One region of the Kitasatospora sp. NPDC048296 genome, then DNA from elsewhere that is predicted to be linked to it. Evidence: predicted binding sites of a transcription regulator. Region 1 holds the regulator's gene; the other holds the start of a gene.
The links. The regulator HrcA, encoded in region 1, represses chaperone genes, less so after heat shock. The targets are predictions, from matches to a motif close to TTNGCACTCNGNNNNNCNGAGTGCNAA.
Positions count from the first base shown of each region.

Region 1 (5,823 bases):
TCACCGCCGTCCAGCGGCACCGCGTGCGCCCAGCAGCGCCGCACGCCGGACTCGCCCGCGCCGGTGGTGGCGATCGGACGCCCGTCGGCGGTCCAGCCCTGCACCCGGGTCTCGGCGTTGCCCCAGTACGTCAGCCGCCGGGACGGCCCGCCGTCCACCGGCACCACGTGCACCTCGGGGGCGCCGTCCCGGGTGGAGGAGAAGGCGATGTGCCGCCCGTCCGGCGAGAACCGGGGGTGGTGCACCGGCAGGTGATCGGCCGTCAGTCGCCAGGCCCGCCCGCCGTCCAGCGGGGCCAGCCAGACGTCGTCCTCGGCGACGAAGGTGACCAGGTCACCGTGCAGATGGGGATGGCGCGGATAGGCGCCCGCAGAGGTACTCAGGGAGTCCGTCACCCGGCCAGCGTAGGCAGGTACGGGTACGAGCCGCTCCGTTTTCGGCAAGTCCCCGAGGACGTGCGGGGGTTACGACCAGCGGCCGGTGCGCCCCAGCAGCAGCGCCCCGGCGGCCACCCCTGCGGTGGAGGTGCGTAGCACCGACGGGCCCAGCCGGTACGGCTTCGCGCCCGCCTCCGCGAAGGCGGCCAGCTCCTCCGGGGAGACCCCTCCCTCCGGGCCGACCACCAGCACGATGTCCCCCGCCCCGGGCAGCGCGGCGTGCGCCAGCGGCTCGGCACCCTCCTCGTGCAGCACGGCGGCGAAGGCGGCCTGCGCCAGCAGCGGGGCCAGCTGCCGGGTGGTCATCGGCTCGCGCACCTCGGGGAAGCGCAGCCGGCGGGACTGCTTGCCCGCCTCCCGGGCGGTGGCCCGCCACTTGGCGAGCGCCTTGGCTCCGCGTTCGCCCTTCCACTGGGTGATGCAGCGCGAGGCCGTCCAGGGGACCACCACGTCCACGCCGACCTCGGTCATGGTCTCCACGGCCAGCTCGCCGCGGTCGCCCTTGGGCAGCGCCTGGACGACGACGATCCGCGGCGCCGGCTCCGGCTCCCGGCGCACGGCGGCCACCGTGACGTCGATCGCGTCCTTGCCGAACACCTCGGCGACCGTCCCGTCCACCCCGAGCCCCAGCCCGTCCGCCAGGGTCACCGCCTCACCGGCCGCCAGCCGCTTCACCGCGGCCGCGTGCCGCCCCTCCGCCCCGTCCAGGCGCACCAGCGCCCCGGGCGCGGCGGCGGCGATCCGCTCGGTCTCGACGACGAAGACGGGCGCGGTCATGAGAGGGAACCTCCAGGAATGGAACGGAAACGCGAAAGAGGTGCCGGGGAGCTGCCCCCGGCACCCCTTCCCGGACGACTACCGGCCGTTGAAGGCGTCCTTCAGGCGCGAGAACAGGCCCTGCTGGCCCGGCGCGAACTGGCCGGACGGGCGCTCCTCGCCGCGCAGTACGGCGAGCCGGCGCAGCAGCTCCTCCTGCTCGGCGTCGAGCTTGGTGGGCGTCTGCACCTCGACGTGCACTATCAGGTCGCCCCGGCCGCCCCCGCGCAGGTGGGTGATGCCCCGGCCGTGCAGCGGGATCGACTGGCCGGACTGGGTGCCGGGCCGGATGTCGACCTCCTCCAGCCCGTCCAGGGTCTGCAGCGGCACCTGGGTGCCGAGCGCGGCGGCCGTCATCGGGATGGTGACGGTGCAGTGCAGGTCGTCCCCGCGCCGCTGGAAGACGTTGTGGGTGGTCTCGGCGATCTCGACGTACAGGTCGCCGGCCGGGCCGCCGCCGGGGCCGACCTCGCCCTCGCCGGCCAGCTGGATCCGGGTGCCGTTGTCGACACCGGCCGGGATCTTGACGGTCAGGGTGCGGCGGGCGCGGACCCGGCCGTCGCCGGCGCACTCGGGGCACGGGGTCGGCACGACGGTGCCGAAGCCCTGGCACTGCGGGCAGGGGCGGGAGGTCATGACCTGCCCCAGGAAGGAGCGGGTGACCTGGGAGACCTCGCCCTTGCCGCGGCACATGTCGCAGGTCTGCGCGGAGGTGCCGGGGGCCGCGCCCTCGCCGCTGCAGGTGGTGCAGGTGACGGCGGTGTCGACCTGGAGTTCCTTGGTGGTGCCGAAGGCGGCCTCCTCCAGGGTGATCTCCAGCCGGATCATGGCGTCCTGGCCGCGGCGGGTGCGCGAGCGTGGGCCGCGCTGGCCGGCCGCGGCGCCGAAGAAGGCGTCCATGATGTCGGAGAAGCCGAAGCCCGCCGCGCCGGCGCCGAAGCCGCCCGCGCCGCCGCCGCCCGGTGAGAGCGGGTCGCCGCCGAGGTCGTAGACCTGGCGCTTCTGCGGATCGGAGAGCACCTCGTAAGCGGCGTTGATCTCCTTGAACCGCTCCTGCGTCTTCGGGTCCGGGTTGACGTCCGGGTGCAGTTCGCGTGCCAGGCGCCGGAACGCCTTCTTGATCTCGTCCTGCCCCGCATCCCGTCGGACGCCGAGTACCGCGTAGTAGTCCGTGGCCACCAAATGCTCCGCTTGTTCCGCCTGTAGTAGTGCGACTGGACGCCGCCGTCAGAATTCTGACGGCGGTTGCTTGCTACGACTCAGCCAGGATCTGACCCACGTACCGTGCCACCGCCCGCACCGCCCCCATTGTGCCCGGGTAGTCCATCCGGGTCGGACCGATCACACCGAGTTTGGCCACGCTCTCGTCGCCCGAACCGTAGCCGACCGACACCACCGAGGTGGAATTCAGCCCTTCGTACGCAATCTCCCGCCCGATCCGGACCGTCATCCCGGCGTCCCCGGTCTCACCCAGGAGGCGGAGCAGGACGACCTGCTCCTCCAGGGCCTCCAGCACCGGCTGGATGGTGAGCGGGAAGTCGTGGCCGAAACGCGTCAGGTTGGCCGTGCCGGCCAGCATGATGCGCTCCTCGTTCTGCTCGGCCAGCGCCTCGAACAGGGTCGCCAGGACCGTACTGACCGTCGGCCGGTCGATCTGCTCGAACGTGGCCGGCAGCTCCTCCAGCAGCCCCGGGACGTCCGGCAGCCGCTGGCCGGCGGCCCGGACGTTGATCCGCGCCCGCAGGTCCGCCAGGACCGTCTCGCCGACCGTGCCCGGGCAGTCGACCATCCGCTGCTCGACCCGGCCGGTGTTGGTGATCAGGACCAGCATCACCTTCGCCGGGGCCAGCGCCACCAGCTCGATGTGCCGGACGGTGGAGCGGGTCAGCGAGGGGTACTGCACCACGGCGACCTGCCGGGTCAGCTGGGCGAGCAGCCGCACCGTGCGGGCGACCACGTCGTCCAGGTCGACGGCGCCGTCCAGGAAGTGCCGGATCGCCCGGCGCTCCGGGGCGCTCATCGGCTTGATCTCGGCGAGCTTGTCGACGAACAGCCGGTAGCCCTTGTCGGTGGGGATGCGCCCGGCGCTGGTGTGCGGCTGGTGGATGTAGCCCTCCTCCTCCAGCGCCGCCATGTCGTTGCGCACGGTCGCCGGGGAGACTCCGAGGTTGTGCCGCTCCACGAGGGCCTTGGAGCCGACCGGCTCCTCGGTGCCCACGTAGTCCTGGACGATGGCACGCAGAACGGCGAGCTTGCGGTCGTCCAGCTGGCGGACCTCACCGGCCATGGGCACGCACCTCCGTCTTCGCACGTTGTCCGTCTGTGATGCTGCGGGCCGCTCCGGGAGGACCCCGACCCTGGCACTCTGCGCACACGAGTGCCAAAACCGTACCTGCCAGTGTAAGGCCCGGGTCCTGTCCCAGGAACGGCCCGGCCGGAGTGATCCTGCCCGCAGTCCCAGGGCACGGCCCCTTCCGCCGCAACTCGCGGCGCGGGGGTGGTGCCCTGGGGCCGTCCGGGTGGCAGCATCGAAAGCGACGGCGAACGGAGGAGCAAGAGATGTCGAGCTCGGGCCAGCACACCCGTTTCGCGCCCGATCGCGGCCTGACCAGCCGCATGGTCGCGACGATGTTCGTGATCGGGCTGCTGTACGTCGGTTTCACGGGCCTGCTGATCGCGCTGCTGCGCGGGGCCTGGCCGCTGATCGTGCTGATCTCCGGCGGGCTGTTCGTGGCCCAGTTCTGGTTCAGCGACAAGATCACCGAACGGGCGATGGGCGCCCGCGAGGTGACCGAGGAGCAGTACCCCCAGCTGCACGGCACCATCGACCGGCTCTGCGCCCTGGCCGACATGCCCAAGCCGCGTGTGGCGGTCGCCGACAACGACATGCCGAACGCCTTCGCCACCGGCCGCAACCCGCAGAACGCCGTGGTCTGCGTCACCACCGGCCTGCTGCGCCGGCTCGAACCCGAGGAGCTGGAAGGCGTCCTGGCGCACGAGTTGTCGCACGTCGCCCACCGGGACGTCGCGGTGATGACCATCGCCGGCTTCCTCGGCGTGCTCGCCGGGGCGATGACCCGGATCGCCGTGTACGGCGGGTTCATGGGCGGCGGGCGCAACAACAACGACCAGAACACGGCCATCGCGGCGCTGGTCATCCCCCTGGTGTCGATGGTCGTCTACGCGATCAGCTTCCTGCTCACCCGGCTGCTCTCCCGCTACCGCGAGCTGGCCGCCGACCGGGCCGCCGCCCAGCTCACCGGCCGGCCCAGCGCCCTGGCCTCGGCCCTGACCAAGGTGACCGGGCAGATCGCGGCCATCCCCACCGAGGACCTGCGCAAGTCGCAGCCGTACAACGCCTTCTACTTCGCCCCCGCGCTGAGCGCCCGGGAGACCGCCTCCCAGCTGCTCTCCACCCACCCGACGCTGGAGAAGCGGCTGGCGCAGCTGGCGAAGATCTCCGAGCAGCTCGGCCGCTGATTCCCGTTGAGGAAAGGACCACCGTGGGATTCCTGGACGCCCTGTTCGGCCGCAGCAAGCCCGTCAAACCCGACCTCGACCAGCTGTTCGGCGTGCCGTCCGCCGCGCTCACCCTGGAGGCCGGGGCCGGGTTCCTCCCCACCGGGCTCGGCTCGGTCTGCTTCGCAGCCGTCGAGGGCGCGGCCTTCGTCCAGGTCGAGCAGCAGGTCCGGGCACTGCTGGACGCCGACACCGAGCGCGGCGGCGTACCGGTGGAGGCCTCCAAGGACGGCTACGGCTACTCCTGGCTGCTCGCCCGGCACCAGCCCGAGGAGCTGCCGGAGCTGGTGAACGACCTGCACGCGGTCAACAGCGAGCTGGAGGCGAACGGCTTCGGGCCGCAGCTGCTCTGCTCGCTGGTCTGCTTCCGCAACGGCGAGGGGCAGTCGCTGGCCCTGGTCTACCTCTACAAGCGCGGCACCTTCTACCCGGTGTGCAAACAGCGTGGGCAGGAGAAGCGGAACAACGCTCTGGAGATCGAGATCTCCAACATGCTCAAGAACGACCTTCGTATCGAGCCTGACCTGTCCCGCTGGTTTCCCCTCTGGGGCGCTCCGGGCATGGAGGAGTGAACTCACCTGGCGGCCCGGCAGACCGTCCGCTACAGCAGTCCGATGAGGAACCGGAGCGCCAGCCCGCACCCGAGCAGCAGGAAACCGCTCAGCAGGAGCAGCCCCAGGGCCCAGGCCAGATCGGTCAGCCGGTGCCTGGCGGTTCGCGGGACCTCGTCCCACGACTCACCCCGGAAAGGTTCCGGTGCGGGAAGCGGGCCCGCGAGATCCAGGCGCATGTGCTCCTCGGAGCAGTACGTCCGGTAGAGCACCTCGGCGGACCGACGGTCGATCTCCAGGGCCAACCACCCCTCGGGCAGGTCGATGCCCCAACGCGCCTCCGTCCTGGACTCTGCCCGGCCGCAGAAGTCGCACAGCTCCAGGTCCTGGCCGTCCGTCGGTTCGTCCCGCTCCGGCACCCCACCGTCGGCGGCCCCGGTCGGCGTGACCGCCACGACGGCCGGTGCGGTGGTGTCCGCTGCGTCGGCCGTCCCGGGGGC
Region 1 is NZ_JBICZB010000011.1:129,373-135,195, reverse strand. It holds gene ACGF12_RS10115 (S41 family peptidase) at 1-395, opposite strand, end outside; gene ACGF12_RS10110 (16S rRNA (uracil(1498)-N(3))-methyltransferase) at 465-1,214, opposite strand; gene dnaJ (molecular chaperone DnaJ) at 1,293-2,432, opposite strand; gene hrcA (heat-inducible transcriptional repressor HrcA) at 2,506-3,540, opposite strand; gene htpX (zinc metalloprotease HtpX) at 3,813-4,733, shown strand; gene ACGF12_RS10090 (hypothetical protein) at 4,757-5,344, shown strand; gene ACGF12_RS10085 (hypothetical protein) at 5,374-5,823, opposite strand, start outside.

Region 2 (5,823 bases), on a different contig from region 1:
CCGCCGTGCTGCGCCAACTCCTCGCGCTCCCGGCGCTCTACCGCACCCCCACCGCCCGCGAGCGCTTCACCGCGGCCGCCCGCACCAACCTGACGGCCGAGCTCAAGCAGCTGGAGAACTAGACCCAATGCCAGTGACTTTGCGGCTGGTGTCTCGTTGGGTGTGGTGTGGCGAGGGTGGGGCAGGTCAAGTCGCCTGCGGGTGAGCGGATATCGGACCGGATCGCGATCGGGGTGCTGACCCAGGCGTTTCCGCCGGGTCTGGTCGATGAGGTGATCGCCGAGACCGGGCGGGGTGAGAAACGCAGCCGTCTGCTGCCGGCGCGGGTGGTCGTGTACTTCGTGCTGGCGATGTGCCTGTTCTTCGGGCAGGGCTACGAGGAGGTCGCCCGGCTGCTGGGCGAGGGACTCGGGGACGGGCGGCGGTCGTGGCGGGTGCCCACGACCGCCGCGATCGGCCGGGCCCGCCGCCGGCTGGGCGTCGAGCCGCTGAAGGCGCTGTTCGCCCGGGTCTGCCGTCCGGTGGCCGTGCCCGAGACGACGGGCGCCTGGTACCGGCGGTGGCGTGTGGTGGCAGTGGACGGTACCTGCCTGGACCTGGCGGACACCGACGCCAACACCGAGTTCTTCGGCCGGCACGTATCCGGGCGTGGGGCCAGTGCGTTTCCGCAGGCCAGGGTGGTGGGGCTGGCCGAGTGCGGCACTCACGCGATGTTCGGTGCCGCCATTGGCCCGCTGTCGGTCAGTGAGCAGTCGTTGTCCCGGCGGCTGTTCCCCCTTCTGCGGGAGGGGATGCTGCTGCTGGCCGACCGCGGCTTCTACGGATTCGAGCTGTGGCAGGCCGCCCGGGCGAGCGGCGCGGACCTGCTGTGGCGGGTCCGCGCCAACGCCGCCCTGCCCGTGGTCCGGGTCCTGAACGACGGCTCCTACCTCAGCACCGTCCACGCCGAACCGGACCGAAAGAGCCGCCGCAACCCGGTGACCGTGCGGGTCGTCGAGTACACCCTGGCCCACACCGGCGATGCGACCGTCTACCGGCTGGTCACCACCATCCTCGACCCCGAACAGGCACCCGCCCGCGAGCTGGCCGCGCTCTACGCCCAGCGATGGGAGATCGAGACCACGCTGGACGAGATCAAGACCCACCAGCGCGGACCCAGACTCGTCCTGCGCTCGAAGTACCCATGGGGCGTGGAACAGGAGATCTACGGGCTCCTCCTGGTCCATCACGCCATCCGGCAGCTGATGCACCAGGCCGCCCTTCACGAGGGCCTGGACCCCGACCGCCTGTCCTTCACCCGCAGCCTGCGGGTCGTGCGCCGCCAGGTCCCCGCCCAGGCGGCGCTTTCCCCCCGGCAGACTCACCCGCGCACTGACCCGCACCCTGGCTGAGATCAGCGAACGCCTCCTACCCGAACGACGTCAGCGATCCTGCCCGCGCGTCATCAAACGCAAGATGTCCAACTGGCCCCTCAAACGGGCCGAACACCGCGACTGGCCGCCACCCACTCCGGTCATCGTCACGATCGCCGGACCGGGCAGGACTTAAATCACCGGCGTTGGAACTAGACCAGCTCCCCCACCGGCGCCACCACCGAGCCGTGCTTGCCGCACACCCAGTGCGGCTCCGGCCCCAACTCCGGCTCCACGCTCAGCGCGTGCGGGTCCCCGTCGGCCGCGCAGTCGGTGCACAGCGGCCACCGCCCGTACGCCTCCAGCAGCGCGTCCTGGACGTCCTGGGCGACCAGCCCGAGCACGTACTCGGTGCCGTCCGGCCACTGCTCCAGCCACCAGCGACGGTGCGTGACGGCCTGCTCCACCAGCGAGACGACGGCGGCGTCCGCCACGTCCCGCGCGGTGAGGTCGGCCAGGATCAGTGCCCGCGCGTTGTGCAGGGCGGTCTCGATGTCAGCCATCCGTCCATTCTCCGTCGATACGCGAAAACGCCGCGTGGGCGGCCCCCGAAGGGAGCCGCCCACGCGGACGAGGAACCAACCGATCCGATCGAAGCGATCAGGATCAGAAGTCCATGTCACCGCCCGGCATGCCGCCGCCGGCGGCCGCGGCGGCCTTCTCCGGCTTGTCGGCGATGACGGCCTCGGTGGTGAGGAACAGCGCCGCGATGGAGGCGGCGTTCTGCAGCGCCGAGCGGGTGACCTTGGCCGGGTCGATGATGCCCGCGGCGACCAGGTCGACGTACTCGTTGGTGGCGGCGTTCAGGCCGTGACCGGCGGGGAGGTTGCGCACCTTCTCCACCACGACGCCACCCTCCAGGCCGGCGTTGGTCGCGATCTGCTTGATCGGGGCCTCCAGCGCGACCTTGACGATGTTGGCACCGGTGGCCTCGTCGCCGTCCAGCTCCAGCTTGTCGAAGGCGACACCGGCCTGCAGCAGGGCGACGCCACCACCGGCGACGATGCCCTCCTCGACGGCGGCCTTGGCGTTGCGGACGGCGTCCTCGATGCGGTGCTTGCGCTCCTTGAGCTCCACCTCGGTGGCCGCGCCGGCCTTGATCACGGCCACGCCGCCGGCCAGCTTGGCGAGGCGCTCCTGGAGCTTCTCGCGGTCGTAGTCCGAGTCGCTGTTCTCGATCTCGGCGCGGATCTGGTTCACGCGACCGGCGACCTGCTCGCTGTCACCGCCACCGTCGACGATGGTGGTCTCGTCCTTGGTGATGACCACCTTGCGGGCGGTGCCCAGCAGGTCGATACCGGCGTTCTCCAGCTTGAGGCCGACCTCCTCGGAGATCACGGTGCCACCGGTGAGGATGGCGATGTCGCCGAGCATGGCCTTGCGGCGGTCGCCGAAGCCCGGGGCCTTGACGGCGACGGACTTGAAGGTGCCGCGGATCTTGTTCACGACCAGGGTCGACAGGGCCTCGCCCTCGACGTCCTCGGCGATGATGACGAGCGGCTTGCCGCTCTGCATGACCTTCTCCAGCAGCGGGAGCAGGTCCTTGACCGAGCCGATCTTGGAGTTGGCGATGAGGATGTACGGGTCCTCGAAGGTCGCCTCCATGCGCTCCAGGTCGGTGGCGAAGTAGGCGGAGATGTAGCCCTTGTCGAAGCGCATGCCCTCGGTGAGCTCGAGCTCCAGACCGAAGGTGTTGCTCTCCTCGACGGTGATGACGCCTTCCTTGCCGACCTTGTCCATGGCCTCGGCGATGAGCTCGCCGATCTGGGTGTCAGCGGCGGAGATGGAGGCGGTGGAGGCGATCTGCTCCTTGGTCTCCACGTCCTTGGCCTGGGCCAGCAGCTGGTCCGAGACGGCGGCGACGGCCTTCTCGATGCCGCGCTTCAGGGCCATCGGGTTGGCGCCGGCGGCGACGTTGCGCAGACCCTCGCGAACCAGGGCCTGGGCCAGCACGGTGGCGGTGGTGGTGCCGTCACCCGCGACGTCGTCCGTCTTCTTGGCGACCTCCTTGACGAGCTCCGCACCGATCTTCTCGTACGGGTCCTCGAGCTCGATCTCCTTGGCGATGGAGACACCGTCGTTGGTGATCGTGGGGGCGCCCCACTTCTTCTCCAGCACGACGTTGCGACCCTTGGGGCCGAGCGTGACCTTCACTGCGTCGGCGAGCTGGTTCATGCCACGCTCAAGGCCGCGGCGAGCTTCCTCATCAAAGGCGATGATCTTGGCCATCAGAAGTGGTCCTCCGGGACACGGTCGACTGCTCGGACCAAGGGGTGCCCGCGACGGACGGCCCTGGTGCGCGGAGGTCCATTCCCCTACCGCTCCCGGGGGCCTCACCGACCCGGTCCGCTGTCACTCTCACACTGTGAGTGCTAACGCCAATGATTAGCACTCCGGGTGGTCGAGTGCAAGCCCAATCGGCCACCCGCGAGCCGCCGTCGAGCCCCGTCCGCGAGCGCGGACCGGGGCACGGACGGGAACGCGAACGGGCCCGCACGACGCGTGTCGTGCGGGCCCGTCGAGAAGCAGGAGGTCCACCAGCGGTGGGCCGCGCCGAGCTCCTGGAGTCGGAAGGGGTCAGACCGCCGCGCGAACCATGTCCGCCTGCGGGCCCTTCTGTCCCTGAGAGATCTCGAACTCGACCCGCTGGCCCTCCTCGAGGGTGCGGTAGCCGTCCATCTGGATCGCGCTGTAGTGGACGAAGACGTCCGCACCACCGTCGACCGCGATGAAGCCGTAGCCCTTCTCCGCGTTGAACCACTTGACGGTGCCCTGAGCCATTCCGAACTCCCCTAGTGCTGTGCTGGCCCTTCACGTGCCCGCAGGTCGCGGGCCCGGGTCTGGTTGAAGGCCGGCCCGGGGAACCCCCCCTGGGCGCAGCCGTGCACGCCGCAATCCTCCGCACAGAAAGCCGAACGGCTTCCGATGGGCGGTCGATTACGCCGACCGCCGCTGAATGTATCCGGACCGACGCCCTCTGCAACAGGGCCAACCGCCAGGAATTCCATAGCCCCGTCAAGAGACAAGGACGAACAAACCAGGGTGAAATCGGCATTTCATGCCGGACATAGCGGACGAATTACCCAAACCCTCGCAGGAATTCTGACATCCGCCTGACATGTTTCACGGCCCGGGACGCGAGCCGGTCTCAGTGACCGGACGACCTCCGGCCAAGCACCGCGCGAGCCGGAAGGGAAGCCCCGTTCCCAGCAGAGCCACACTCTACTCCGACTTGACCCGGAAATATTCCCGCCGAAATGCCAGCGGTCGCCCGCACATACGGAGAGTCGAATTCCGTACGTACGGGCGGCCGGGAAGCGGGATGCGACGGCTCAGCAGCCGCCGGCCACCGCCGGGATGATCGAGACGTTCGCGCCGTCCTTGATCTCGGTCGCCAGGCCCTCGGCGAACCGCACGTCGTCGTCGTTCACGTACACGTTGACGAAACGGCGCAGCTTCCCGGTGTCGTCCAGGATCCGGGCGGAAATGCCCGCGTGGTTCTGCTCCAGGTCGGCGATGACCTCGGCCAGGCTGGCCCCCTCGGCGGTCACCTCGGCCGCGCCGCCGGTGTAGGTGCGCAGGATGGTCGGGATGCGGACTTTGGCGCTCATGGCTCTCCTAGCGGGGGGTGGGGGTGGTTCAGGCGGACGCGAGACCGGCGGAGCGGAAGGACTCCAGCGTCGGGCGGATGACGGCGGTCATCCCGGCGTCGGAGACGGCGTCCAGCGTCTTCAGGCCGTCACCGGTGTTGATCGCGACGGTCTCCCTGGCCGGGTCCAGCTGACCGGTCTCGACCAGCTTCTTCAGCACGCCGACGGTCACCCCGCCCGCGGTCTCCGCGAAGATCCCCTCGGTCCGGGCCAGCAGCCGGATCGCCGCCACGACCTCTTCGTCCGTGACGTCCTCGACCGCCCCGCCGGTCCGACGGGCGATGTCCAGCACGTACGGGCCGTCCGCCGGGTTGCCGATCGCCAGCGACTTGGCGATGGTGTCCGGCTTGACCGGCTTGATCACGTCCCGGCCCGCCTTGAACGCGGCCGACACCGGCGAGCAGCCCTCGGCCTGGGCGCCGAAGATCCGGTACGGCCGGTCCTCCACCAGGCCGAGCTTGATCAGCTCCTGCAGCCCCTTGTCGATCTTCGTCAGCTGCGAGCCCGAGGCGATCGGGATGACGATCTGCTCCGGCAGCCGCCAGCCGAGCTGCTCGCAGATCTCGTACGCCAGCGTCTTGGAGCCCTCGCCGTAGTACGGACGCAGGTTGACGTTCACGAAACCCCAGCCCTCGCCGGCCGGGTCCCCGATCAGCTCCGAGCAGAAGCGGTTCACGTCGTCGTAGTTGCCCTCGATGCCCACCAGCTCGCCGCCGTACACCCCGGCCATCACGACCTTGCCCTGCTCCAGGTCGTGCGGG
Region 2 is NZ_JBICZB010000033.1:59,471-65,293, reverse strand. It holds gene ACGF12_RS20750 (hypothetical protein) at 1-122, shown strand, start outside; gene ACGF12_RS20745 (IS4 family transposase) at 168-1,391, shown strand; gene ACGF12_RS20740 (hypothetical protein) at 1,565-1,915, opposite strand; gene groL (chaperonin GroEL) at 2,019-3,641, opposite strand; gene ACGF12_RS20730 (cold-shock protein) at 3,990-4,193, opposite strand; gene ACGF12_RS20725 (MoaD/ThiS family protein) at 4,745-5,023, opposite strand; gene thrC (threonine synthase) at 5,052-5,823, opposite strand, start outside.
Region 2: a site for HrcA is predicted at 3,798-3,824, ahead of groL (chaperonin GroEL). Genes of this name have one in related genera too.